DNA from 2 places in the Nocardioides sp. NPDC057577 genome. Region 1 is predicted to be linked to the other one. Evidence: predicted binding sites of a transcription regulator. Region 1 holds the regulator's gene; the other holds the start of a gene.
The links. The regulator HrcA, encoded in region 1, represses chaperone genes, less so after heat shock. The targets are predictions, from matches to a motif close to TTGGCACTCGNNNNNNNCGAGTGCCAA.
Positions count from the first base shown of each region.

Region 2: a site for HrcA is predicted at 4,042-4,068, ahead of groL (chaperonin GroEL). Genes of this name have one in related genera too.

Region 1 covers NZ_JBHVGB010000008.1:11,113-17,278, forward strand. Annotated here, with positions in the region: gene ACFU7D_RS02885 (winged helix DNA-binding domain-containing protein) at 1-521, opposite strand, end outside; gene ACFU7D_RS02890 (Gmad2 immunoglobulin-like domain-containing protein) at 537-998, opposite strand; gene ACFU7D_RS02895 (16S rRNA (uracil(1498)-N(3))-methyltransferase) at 1,074-1,817, opposite strand; gene dnaJ (molecular chaperone DnaJ) at 1,836-3,029, opposite strand; gene hrcA (heat-inducible transcriptional repressor HrcA) at 3,049-4,098, opposite strand; gene ACFU7D_RS02910 (hypothetical protein) at 4,298-4,570, shown strand; gene ACFU7D_RS02915 (DUF3097 domain-containing protein) at 4,590-5,465, shown strand; gene ACFU7D_RS02920 (PspC domain-containing protein) at 5,474-5,668, opposite strand; gene hemW (radical SAM family heme chaperone HemW) at 5,768-6,166, opposite strand, start outside.
Region 2 covers NZ_JBHVGB010000016.1:12,711-18,876, reverse strand. Annotated here, with positions in the region: gene ACFU7D_RS05445 (Pls/PosA family non-ribosomal peptide synthetase) at 1-1,938, shown strand, start outside; gene ACFU7D_RS05440 (M1 family metallopeptidase) at 1,954-3,288, shown strand; gene ACFU7D_RS05435 (GNAT family N-acetyltransferase) at 3,480-4,001, shown strand; gene groL (chaperonin GroEL) at 4,198-5,832, shown strand; gene ACFU7D_RS05425 (alpha/beta fold hydrolase) at 6,037-6,166, shown strand, end outside.

The DNA.
Region 1 (6,166 bases):
CCCGAGCCCTTCCACAGCCCCCGTGGCGGCAGCTGGACCAGCGGCAGCTCGTTGCGCGCCCGCAGGCCGAGCGCCTTGGCCGGGACGCCGGGGAAGTGCTCGACCAGACCGGCCTCGAGGGCCGCGTTGGGCAGCGCCCCGAGAGCGAGTACGTCCTCGGCCGCCTCCACGAAACCCTCCAGCTGCGCCGCCGGGCGGACGATCTCGACCCGCTGGGTGTAGAAGTCATGGACCGGCTGGGTCCAGGCCCTGATCAGCGCCGCATCGGCGGCGGTGTGCATGTGGATCGTGGACCGTAGCGAGGAGAGCCGGACCAACGCGCTCGACTCGAGCTGTGCGCTGAGCGCGTAGGGGTCGAACGACTCCAGCCGGGCGGCCAGCGCGAAGAACGGCGGCGACGTCTCCTGCGCCTGCAGGCCGACCAGATGCTCGATCATCTCGGCCGGGGTGAGAGAGGCCCGCGACAGCAGGTGCTGGCGGAGCAGGAGGGTCCGGTTGAGCTGCCGTTCGGTGAGGATCACGGTAGCGATGATCTCCTACTCGACGGTGATCCGGGCGCCGACTTCTTCAGAAGGCTTCCCCTCGCCGTCGGAGGTGTCGTCGGTGCGGGCGATGAAGAGGTACGTCCCGGGCTCGAGCTCGGAGACGTCGACCGTCGTCGTCCACGGATAGAGCTTGTCCATCCACCCCTCGGCGGTCGCGAACCCGTCCAGCACCGTCTCGCCGGTGGTGTCGCGGACCTCCCACGGCACGTTCGCCTCGTTCGAGTTGGCCTTGCCCGACGCCTCGAAGCTGTCGGAGACCGTCGCCCCCTCGGCCGGCGCCGCCAGCGTGATCAGAGCGGAGGTCCGTGGCAGCGTCGACGGCTGCTCGGACGGCTGGGTCGAGACCTCGGGGTCCTCGGCGACGGCATCGTCGCTGCCGCACCCGCCGGCCAGTACACCGCAGAGAGCAAGAGCGATGATGGCGCCCGCCGGACGCGTACGTGTGCTCCTCATGCCTCCATACTCACCCGGCGCCACCAAAGGACGAACCCACCACGCCGAGCAGTCGGCGGTCAGTCGGCCGGCCGGTCAGTCCCAGCGGCGGGTGCGGGCCAGCAGGGCGGCAGCGGCGGCGACGCCGGCGGTGGAGGTGCGCAGAACCTCGGCGCCGAGGCGGATGGTGGTGGCGCCGGCCTTCTCGAACTGGGCGATCTCGTCCTCCGTGAGGCCGCCCTCGGGGCCGACCACGACGAGGATGGTGCCCTCGTCGACGACGGGGACGGCCCCGAGCGGGAGGGTGCCCTCCTCGTGGAGCACGACGGCGACGTCGGCCGCCTCGATCTTGGCCACGACGGCGTCGGTGGTGGCCAGCGGCTCGACCTCGGGGTGCCACAGCCGGCGGGACTGCTTGGCGGCCTCCCGAGCGGTGGCTCGCCAGCGGGCGAGGGACTTGACCGCGCGCTCGCCCTTCCAGACGGCGACCGAGCGGGTCGCTGCCCACGGGACGATGCTGGCGGCCCCGATCTCGGTGAGCATCTCGACGGCGAGCTCGCCGCGGTCGCCCTTGGGGAGCGCCTGGACGACCGTCAGCGCGGGCTCGGGCGGCGCGTCGCCGAGGATGACGTCCTCGACGCGTACGGTCATCGACTTCTTGGTGGTCTGCGTGATCGTGCCGGTGACGCCCTCGCCCGCGCCGTCGGTGAGCACGACCTCCTCGCCCACCCGGAGGCGGCGTACGACGACCGCGTGGTGGCCCTCGTCGCCGCTCACCTCGATGTCGTCGCCGACGCGGGTGCCGACGAGCGACTCGACGAGGTGAACGGGAAGGGTCATGTCAGCTCCGCGCCTGTCTCAGTGCCCGTTGAGGGTGTCCTTGAACCAGGAGAAGACGCCGCCCTTGTGGGCCGCCTTGAGCTGGCCCTGGACGGACTCCTCACCGCGCAGCTCGGCGAGCTGGCGCAGCAGCGCCTCCTGCTCGAGGTCGAGCTTGGTGGGGGTCTCCACGTTGATGGTCACGATCAGGTCGCCACGACCGCCCCGCAGACCGGGCACACCGCGGCCGCGCAGGACGTGGTCGGTGCCGGACTGGGTGCCGGCCTTGAGGTCGATGTGGATCGAGGCGTCCTCGGGGTCGATCTGGTCGACGCCCTCGCCGACGAGGTCGGCCTCCAGCGTCGGCAGGTTGAGCGTGGTGCCGAGCGCGGCCGCGGTCATCGGCACCTTCGCGGTGCAGTGCAGGTCGTTGCCCCGGCGCGTGAAGGTGGCGTGCTTGGCGACGTGGATCTCGACGTAGAGGTCGCCGGCGGGGCCGCCGCCGGGGCCGATCTCGCCCTGCTCGGCGAGCTGCACCCGGGTGCCGTCGTCGACGCCCGGCGGGATCTTGACCGTCAGGGTGCGGTGGGAGCGCACCCGGCCCTCGCCGCTGCAGTCGCGGCACGGGTCGGGGATGACGGTGCCGAAGCCGTTGCAGGCGGAGCACGGACGCAGCGTACGGATCTCACCCAGGAAGGAGCGCTGCACGACCGCGACCTCGCCCTGGCCGTGGCAGGTCTCGCACGGGACCGGGTGGGAGCCTTCCGCGGCCCCCTCGCCGCCACAGGTGTCACAGACGACCGCGGTGTCGACCTTGAGGTCGCGGGTGACGCCGAAGGCCGCCTCGGCCAGGTCGATGTCGAGACGGATCAGGGCGTCCTGCCCGCGACGTACGCGCGGACGGGGCCCACGCCCCGCGCCGCCGGTGCCGGCACCGGCGCCGCCGAAGAAGGCGTCCATGATGTCGGTGAACGAGAAGCCCGCGCCCTGTGCGCCGAACCCGCCCGCGAACGGGTCGCCACCGCGGTCGTACGCAGCCCGCTTCTGCGGGTCGCTCAGCACCTCGTAGGCGTGGGAGATCTCCTTGAACTTCTCCTGCGACTCGGCGTCGGGGTTGACGTCCGGGTGGTACTGGCGCGCCAGCTTCCGGTAGGCCTTCTTGATCGTTGCGTCGTCGGCGTCCTTGTCGACACCGAGGAGCTCATAGGGGTCCAACGTCGGTCTTCCTGCCATCGAAGTTCGTTGCTCTTTCTTAAGCCTCGTCGAGGATCCGGGAGAGGTAGCGCGCCACCGCGCGCACCGCCGCCATGGATCCGGGGTAGTCCATCCGGGTCGGCCCGACCACGCCGAGCGTGGCCAGCGCCTCGTCGCCGGGTCCGTAGCCGGTCGCGACCACGCTGGTCTGCGACAGCTCCTGGTAGGGGCCCTCGGCGCCGATCCGCACCGTGACCAGCCCGCCCGCGGTCGCCTCGCCCATCAGCTTGAGCAGGACGACGTGCTCCTCCAGGGCCTCCAGGAGCGGGCGTACGGCAGTGTCGAAGCTGTCGCCGAAGCGGGCCAGGTTGCTGGTGCCGCCGATCGAGATCCGCTCGTCGGAGCGGTGGTCGTTCATCGCCTCGATCAGAGCCTCTGCCACGGCGGCCGCGAGCCCATCCTTCAATGTATCCGTCTGCGGGGCGTCGACGGGCGCATCGGCCGGCCGGGCGATCGTGCGCAGCGCCTCCCCGGCCTCGGCGATGACGGCACCGACGACCGCGGTGTTGATCCGCGCGCGCAGCATGGCCAGGGTTTCCTCGGAGACCTCTTCGGCGACCTCGAGCAGTCGCTGCTCGACCCGGCCGGTGCTGAGGATGAGCACGAGGAGGAGCCTGGTCGGGGCCAGTGCGACCAGCTCGACGTGGCGGACGGTCGAGCGGCTCAGGGTCGGGTACTGCACGACCGCGACCTGGCGGGTCAGCTGGGAGAGCAACCGGGTGGAGCGGCTGACGACGTCGTCGAGGTCGACCGCGCCGTCGAGGAAGCCGGCGATCGCCCGCTTCTCGGCCGCGGTCATCGGCTTGACAGTGGTCAGCCGGTCGACGAAGAGCCGGTAGCCCTTGTCGGTGGGCACCCGGCCGGCGCTGGTGTGGGGGGCGGTGATGTAGCCCTCCTCCTCCAGCGCGGCCATGTCGTTGCGTACCGTCGCCGGGGAGACACCCAGACCGTGACGCTCCACGAGCGCCTTGGAGCCGACCGGCTCCTCGGTCTTCACGTAGTCCTCGACGATCGCCCGGAGGACGGAGAGCCTGCGTTCGTTCTGCATCTGCGCCCTCCTGTCGTCCTGGCTGCCTGGCACTCATTCCGTGCGAGTGCCAATCCTACCGGTTCGGGTCACAGGAACCAGTTTCCGGTGGCCGCTCCACTCTGTGGAACGGGTTACTTCTCTCGCCATCGAGATAGCCTTAGGTTAGGCTGACCTTAGAGTCATTCGCTGCACTGCTTCCGCCCCACTGGAGAGTCCTATGATCGCCGACGATCTGCTGGTCCGCATCACGGCCCACGCCAACGACGAGCACCAGGCGGACCTGTGCCGCTCGCTCTCGGCACGGCTCGGGCTGCGACCGCGCCACATCGTGGGCGTACGTCTCTCCGACCTCACCGCCGAGAGCGTCGCCGTCTCCTGGATCACGCTCGACGGCGGCCACCACGTGACCTTCCGGTTCCCGGAGACGGCAGCGACGCCGGACGAGGTTCTCGAGCAGCTCGGGCGCGTGCTCACCGGTTCTCGCTGCTGACTCCACTACCGTTCTCCGGATGAGCGATCGCTACGGCTCCGACGTCCTGGCCGGCGACTGGAAGAAGCCCAAGCACGGGCGTGCCGTCGAGACCCCGGCGGAGCTGGGTGCGGTGGTGGAAGCATTATTGACGACCGACCCTTCGACAAGCTCAGGACATCGCTTCGTCGGCGAGATCGTCCGGATCGACCGTGACCTGCACACGCTGACCCTGGAGGACCGGAAGGGCAAGCGGCGTACGTTCCCGCTCGGGCCGGGCTTCTGGCTTGAGGGCAAGCCGGTCATCCTCACTCCCCCGGTGACCCGCACGGCACCGGCGAAGCCGACCCGCACCGCGTCGGGCTCGGTGGCCGTGGACAACGTCAAGGCCCGGGTCGCGCGCGAGTCGCGGATCTTCGTCGAGGGGCGTCACGACGCCGAGCTGGTCGAGAAGATCTGGGGCGACGACCTGCGGATCGAGGGCGTCGTCGTCGAATACCTGGGCGGTGTCGACGACCTCGCCGACCACCTGGTCGACTTCCGTCCCAGCCGCGAGCGGCGGGTCGGGGTGCTCGTCGACCACCTGGTCAAAGGTTCCAAGGAGGCCCGGATCGCGGAGTCGATCCGGCGCTCCAAGGTCGGCGAGCACGTGCTGATCGTCGGTCACCCGTTCATCGACGTGTGGCAGGCGGTCAAGCCGGCCAGGCTCGGGCTCGAGGCCTGGCCGAACGTGCCGCGCTCGATCGAGTGGAAGAAGGGCATCTGCCAGCACATGGGCTGGCCCCACCGCGATCAGGCCGACATCGCTCGGGCCTGGAAGCACATCCTCGGACGGGTGACCTCCTTCGGCGACCTGGAGCCCGCCCTGCTCGGGCGGGTCGAGGAGCTGATCGACTTCGTGACCGAGCCCGTCTGAGCCTGTCGTCAGTAGGCCGACCGCTTCGGCATGATGATCCACAGCACGATGTAGACGATGAACTGCGGTCCGGGGAGCAGGCAGGAGATGACGAACGCCAGCCGGATCAGGTTCGAGTTGATACCGAAACGGGCGCCGAGACCGCCGCAGACGCCGGCGATCCATTTGTCGTTGCTGGGACGGGAAAGAGTTGTGGTTGCCATAGCTCCACTCTCCCCTGTCGGGCGCTCTTTACCAATCAGGATCACCCCTGATCCTTCGGTCAGGACCTAGGTCCCGGACTCAGGGATGCTCAGTGCTCCTCAGGGGAGCAGGTCTCGGACCACGGCGTCGGCGAGGAGTCTGCCGGTCTCGGTGAGGAGGATCGTGTCGTCGGCGACGGTGACCAGACCGCGGCGCACCTGCTCCGGAAGAGCGGCGCGGCCCTCGTCGTCGAGGGCGTCTGCCGGGAGGCCGTCGGCGAGTCTCAGCTCGAGAAGGACACGCTCGACCCGCCGGTCCTCCTCGGCCAGGATCTCGCGGGCGTGCGCGGGGCTCAGGTTGCTGTTGATGCGGTCCGCGTACGCCTTGGGGTGCTTGACGTTCCACCACCGGGTGCCGCCGACGTGGCTGTGGGCGCCGGGGCCGACGCCCCACCAGTCGCCGCCCTGCCAGTAGAGCATGTTGTGACGGCATCGCTGGGACTCGTCGGTGGCCCAGTT
Region 2 (6,166 bases), on a different contig from region 1:
GCGCTCTTCCTGACCCCGCCCGGCCGGATGCTGCTCGCCGCGGGCGCGGCGCGGCTCATCCTGCACGGCGTACGTCCGGGGGAGCACCCGCGCGGCGGCAAGGTCCATCTCCGGCTCTGGCTGGCGACGCACGCCGTCGACGAGCTCGGCGCCCACGGTCTCGCCGGGGCGCCGTGGATGCTCTGGTACGCCCGGCTGCTCGGCGTGCGGATGGGCAAGAACGTCGACCTGCACAGCCTCCCGCCGGTCACCGGGATGCTCACCCTCGGCAAGGGCTGCTCGATCGAGCAGGAGGTCGACCTCTCGGGCCACTGGATCGAGGGCGACGTTCTCCATCTGGGTGAGGTCGAGGTGGGCGAACGAGCCCGGGTCGGAGCGCGGTCGACGCTGCTGCCTGGCGCTCGGGTCGGCGACGACGCCGAGGTCGGGCCCGGGTCGGCGGTCTTCGGCACGGTGCCGGCCGGCGAGTTCTGGTCGGGTTCGCCGGCTGCCCGTGCGGCCCGGGAGGCACGCGGACCGTGGCAGCCGCCCCAGGCACGGGCCCGGGTCTGGATGCTCCTCTACGGCATCGCGGCCGCCGTCCTCGCCCTGCTGCCCGCGGTCGCCGTCGGCGTCGGAACCGTCGTCGGCGTCGCCCTGGCCGGGGTCCCGACGTCCTACGCCGACATCGGCCCGCTGCTCGCCTGGAGCCCGGTCGCGGTCGTGGCCGGGTTCCTCACCCTGACCGCGCTGGTCTGGGCCGTGGTCCGGCTCGCCGGTCTGGCGATCAGGCCCGGCGTACATCCTGTACGCAGCCTGGGCGGCGTCGCGGTCTGGTCGACGATGCAGGTGCTCGACGAGGCCCGTACCTGGCTCTTCCCGCTCTACTCCTCGACGCTGACGCCGCTGTGGCTGCGGGCGCTCGGCGCCAAGATCGGCAAGCACGTCGAGGCCTCGACCGTGCTGATGATCCCCGGCCTGACGCAGGTCAACGACCAGAGCTTCCTGGCCGACGACACCCTGATCGGCGGCTACGAGCTCGGCGGAGGCTGGCTGCGGGTCGAGCGGGTGAAGATCGGCAAGCGGGCCTTCGTCGGCAACTCCGGCATGGCGGCGCCCGGTCGCAAGGTGCCGAAGGCGTCCCTGGTCGCCGTGCTCAGCGCCGCCCCGCGCCGCAAGCGTGCGCAGAAGGGGGAGAGCTGGCTCGGTTCGCCGCCGGCTCCGCTGCGCCGGGCGGCCGGCGAGACCGACTCGGGGCGCACCTACGACCCGCCGGCCGGGCTCAAGGTCGCCCGGGCCCTCGTCGAGCTGGCCCGGTTGGTGCCGCAGACGCTCGCGGTGCTGCTCTACGCCGGGGTGGCCCATGTGCTCGTCAGGATCTGGGACGCCGTCGACCTGTGGCTCGCGATCCTGGTCGCCGGGCCGGTGCTCGCGGCCGCCGGAGCCGTCGCCGCCGGCATCACGGTGGCGGCGAAGTGGCTGCTCGTGGGCCGCATCCGGGCCGGCTCGCACCCGCTGTGGAGCTGGTTCGTGTGGGCCAACGAGCTGGCCGACACCTTCGTCGAGGTGCTCGCCGCGCCCTGGTTCACCGGGGCCGTCTCCGGCACGCCGGTGCTCAACCTCTGGTTCCGGGCGCTCGGCGCGAGGATCGGCCGCGGTGTGTGGATCGAGACCCACTGGCTCCCCGAGACCGACCTCGTCGAGCTCGGCGACGGAGCCACCGTCAACTCCGGCACGGTCGTGCAGACCCACCTGTTCCACGACCGCGTCCTGGCCCTCGACGAGGTCGTGCTCCGGCGCGGCGCCACGCTCGGGCCGAACTCGGTGATCCTGCCCGCCGCGGCCATCGGCCGGCATGCGGTCGTGGGACCGGTCTCGCTGGTGATGCGCGGGGAGAGCCTGCCGGACAAGACCCTGTGGATCGGCAACCCGATCGGTCCCTGGGACCAGGCCGGCTGAGCGGATGCCTCTACCATGACCGCCGTGCCGAAGCTCCCCACAGCGGACCCCTACCTCGCAGGTCACGGGGACCTGTCGTGGAGCGCGACCCACTACGACCTCGAGCTCACCTACGACCTGGTCGGCAACCGGCTCGCCGGCACAGCGACGATCCGCGCGGTCGCCGTCGACGACCTCAGCCGCGTCGTCCTCGACCTCGCCCACCTGCGGGTGCAGAAGGTCGCGATCGACGGCCGCCCACCGGCCAAGTGGTCCCACCACGACCACCGCCTGGTGCTGAACCTCCGCTCGCGGATCGCGGCCGGCGAGGAGTTCGTGGTCACGGTCCGATACTCCGGCAAGCCCCGTCCGGTGGTGCTCTCCCATCACGGCGACGCCGGCTGGGAGGAGCTCGACGACGGTGTCATCGTCGCAGGTCAGCCGCATGGTGCGCCGACCTGGTTCCCGTGCAACGATCGCCCTTCCGACAAGGCCCGCTACGCGATCAGCGTGACCACCGCGCCGGGCTATGCGGTCGTCTCCAACGGCGAGCTGACCTCCCGCGTACGCCGCGGCAGCGGGGAGACCTGGCGCTACTGGCAGGCCGAGCCGATGGCGACCTATCTCGCCACCGTGCAGATCGGGCGCTACCGGGTCGTCGACATCGCGCCGACCGAAGGGCCGGGCGGACGGGTGCCGATCCGGGCCGCGTACCCGGTCGACGCCACCGCCGGGTTCGAGGCGTCCTTCGGGCGCCAGCGGGAGATGATGGCCTACTTCACCTCCGTCTTCGGGCCCTACCCGTTCGACTCCTACTCCGTCGTGGTCACCGACGACGAGCTCGAGATCCCCCTCGAGTCGCAGTCGCTGTCGACCTTCGGACGCAACCACCTCACCGGCGAGTGGTCGGACGTACGCCTCGTGGCCCATGAGCTCGCCCATCAGTGGTTCGGCAACGCGGTGACCCTGCGCGAGTGGCGCGACATCTGGCTCCACGAAGGTTTCGCCTGTTACAGCGAGTGGCTGTGGTCCGACGCCTCCGGGGGCCGCTCCTGCGGCGAGCACGCCCGTCACCACCACCGTCGGCTCTCCGCCCTGGCGCAGGATCTGGTCCTCGCCGACCCCGGTCCCGCGGACATGTTCGACGACCGCGTCTACAAGCGTGGAGCACTCACCCTGCACGCCGTGCGGCGCACCGTCGGCGACGAGGCGTTCTTCCGGCTCCTGCGCACCTGGGTCGCCCGGCACAGCGGCGGATCGGTCGTCACCGCCGACTTCGAGGCCCTCGCGGCCGAGGTCAGCGGCCGAGACCTGACCGCGCTCTTCGACGCCTGGCTGCGCCGGCCCGCGCTGCCGGATCTACCCGCCTGAAGACAGCCGCGCCGCTGGTCGAGCCGTTTCCCCGCTGGTCGAGCCGGATTCGTGAGGAACGAACGAATCCGTGTCGAGACCAACACGGTCGTCTGTCGCGATCGATGGGACTGTGTTGGTCTCGACACGCTCGGCCGCAGGCGGCCTCACGGCTCGACCAGCGGGCGCTGGCCCCGGCTATCCTCGGCGACGTGCCTGAGCTGACCTTCCGTGACGCGACCTTTTCCGACGTGGAGGCCCTGGTCGGGCTGATCGAGTCCGCCTACCGCGGCGACGCCTCCCGCGCCGGCTGGACCACCGAGGCCGACCTGCTCGCCGGCCAGCGGACGGACCCCGAGGGCGTACGCGAGGTGATCACGGCACCCGGCTCCCGGCTCCTGGTCGTCGAGCGTGCCGGCGAGATCGTCGCCTGTTGCCAGCTCCAGAAGCGCGAGGCGTACGTCTATTTCGGCATGTTCTCCGTCTCGCCGGCCTTGCAGGGCGCCGGTGTCGGGAAGGCCGTGATCGCCGAGGCCGAGCGGATCGCGCAGGCGTGGGGCGCGGCCGAGATCCGAATGACTGTGATCCGCCAGCGCGAGGACCTGATCGCGTTCTACGAGCGGCGGGGGTTCCGGCGTACCGGGCGTTTGGAGCCGTTCCCCTACGGCGACGAGCGTTTCGGGCTGCCGCTGCGGGACGATCTGGAGTTCGCCGAACTCGCCAAGCCGGTCTGAGTTTTCTTGCACTCTCGGGGGTCGAGTGCTAAACATGAGGCTGGCACTCTTACCATGAGAGTGACAACAACCGGACCGGTGACGTTGAGGCGTCGCGAGCGGCAGGGAAGGGTTCTGCCGGGAGTGGCGTCGTCCGTCGCGGGCAGCCCATCGGACCGGATCCAACGAACTTCCCAAGTGAAGGATCGCAGGAGCAATGCCGAAGCTCATCGCTTTCAACGAGGAGGCCCGTCGGGGTCTGGAGAAGGGTCTCAACACCCTCGCCGACGCCGTCAAGGTCACCCTCGGTCCCAAGGGCCGCAACGTCGTGCTCGAGAAGAAGTGGGGTGCCCCCACGATCACCAACGATGGTGTTTCCATCGCCAAGGAGATCGAGCTCGAGGACCCCTACGAGAAGATCGGTGCCGAGCTGGTCAAGGAGGTCGCGAAGAAGACCGACGACGTCGCCGGTGACGGCACGACGACCGCGACCGTTCTCGCCCAGGCGCTGGTCCGCGAGGGCCTGCGCAACGTCGCCGCGGGTGCCAACCCGGCCGGCCTGAAGCGCGGCATCGAGGCGGCCGTCGACGCCGTCTCCGAGCAGCTGCTCGCCCAGGCCAAGGACATCGAGACCAAGGAGCAGATCGCTGCTACCGCCTCGATCTCCGCTGCTGACACCACCGTCGGCGAGATCATCGCCGAGGCGATGGACAAGGTCGGCAAGGAAGGCGTCATCACCGTCGAGGAGTCGAACACCTTCGGGCTCGACCTCGAGCTGACCGAGGGTATGCGCTTCGACAAGGGCTACATCTCGGCCTACTTCGTGACCGACCCGGAGCGTATGGAGACCGTCCTCGACGACCCGTACATCCTGATCGTCAACTCGAAGATCTCCAGCGTCAAGGACCTGATCCCGGTCCTGGAGAAGGTCATGCAGACCGGCAAGCCGCTGGTCATCCTGGCCGAGGACGTCGACGGCGAGGCTCTCTCGACGCTGGTCGTCAACAAGATCAAGGGCACCTTCAAGTCCGTCGCCGTCAAGGCTCCGGGCTTCGGTGACCGCCGCAAGGCCATGCTGCAGGACATCGCGATCCTCACCGGTGGTCAGGTCATCTCCGAGGAGGTCGGCCTCTCCCTGGAGACCGCCGGCATCGAGCTGCTCGGCCAGGCCCGCAAGGTCGTCATCACCAAGGACGAGACCACCATCGTCGAGGGTTCGGGCGACCAGGGTCAGATCGAGGGCCGGGTCAACCAGATCCGCGCCGAGATCGAGAAGTCGGACTCCGACTACGACCGCGAGAAGCTCCAGGAGCGCCTCGCCAAGCTGGCCGGCGGCGTGGCCGTCATCAAGGTCGGCGCGGCCACCGAGGTCGAGCTCAAGGAGCGCAAGCACCGCATCGAGGACGCCGTCCGCAACGCCAAGGCTGCTGTCGAGGAGGGCATCCTCGCCGGCGGTGGTGTCGCGCTGATCCAGGCCGCTGCTGCTGCCTTCGAGAAGCTCGAGCTCGACGGCGACGAGGCCACCGGTGCCTCGATCGTCAAGGCCGCCATCTCGGCGCCGCTGAAGCAGATCGCCATCAACGCCGGCCTCGAGGGCGGCGTCGTGGCGGAGAAGGTCGCCGGCCTCCCGCAGGGTCACGGCCTCAACGCCGCCACGGGCGAGTACGTCGACCTGCTGGCCGCGGGCATCATCGACCCGGCCAAGGTGACCCGCTCGGCGCTGCAGAACGCCGCGTCGATCGCCGCGCTGTTCCTCACCACCGAGGCCGTCGTGGCCGACAAGCCGGAGAAGGCCGCCGCTGGCGGCGACCCGACCGGTGGCATGGGTGACATGGGCGGCATGGGCTTCTGAGCCTGTTTCGCTAGCTTCACCAAGAGGGCCTCTCCTTCGGGAGAGGCCCTCTTTCGTTGCGGCGGGGGCCGGTTCCTTCGTCAAGGTATGCAGAGAAAGGACCGCTTCCCTGGTGGAGCTCCGCAGGGGAAGTGACCCTTCGGCTGCATACCCTTACGAAGGAACCGCCCGCCGACCGCGGACCACCGGGCTACGCTCGAAGCCATGGCCCCGAAGGCGATCCCGGCGCTGGCGATCTCGGCCGTGCTCTTCGCCGGATGCGGCGGGGAGCCGGCCGCCGCGCCGCCGTCCCGGACCGCGACCCCAGGGACACCGGAGTCGACGTCGGCGACAC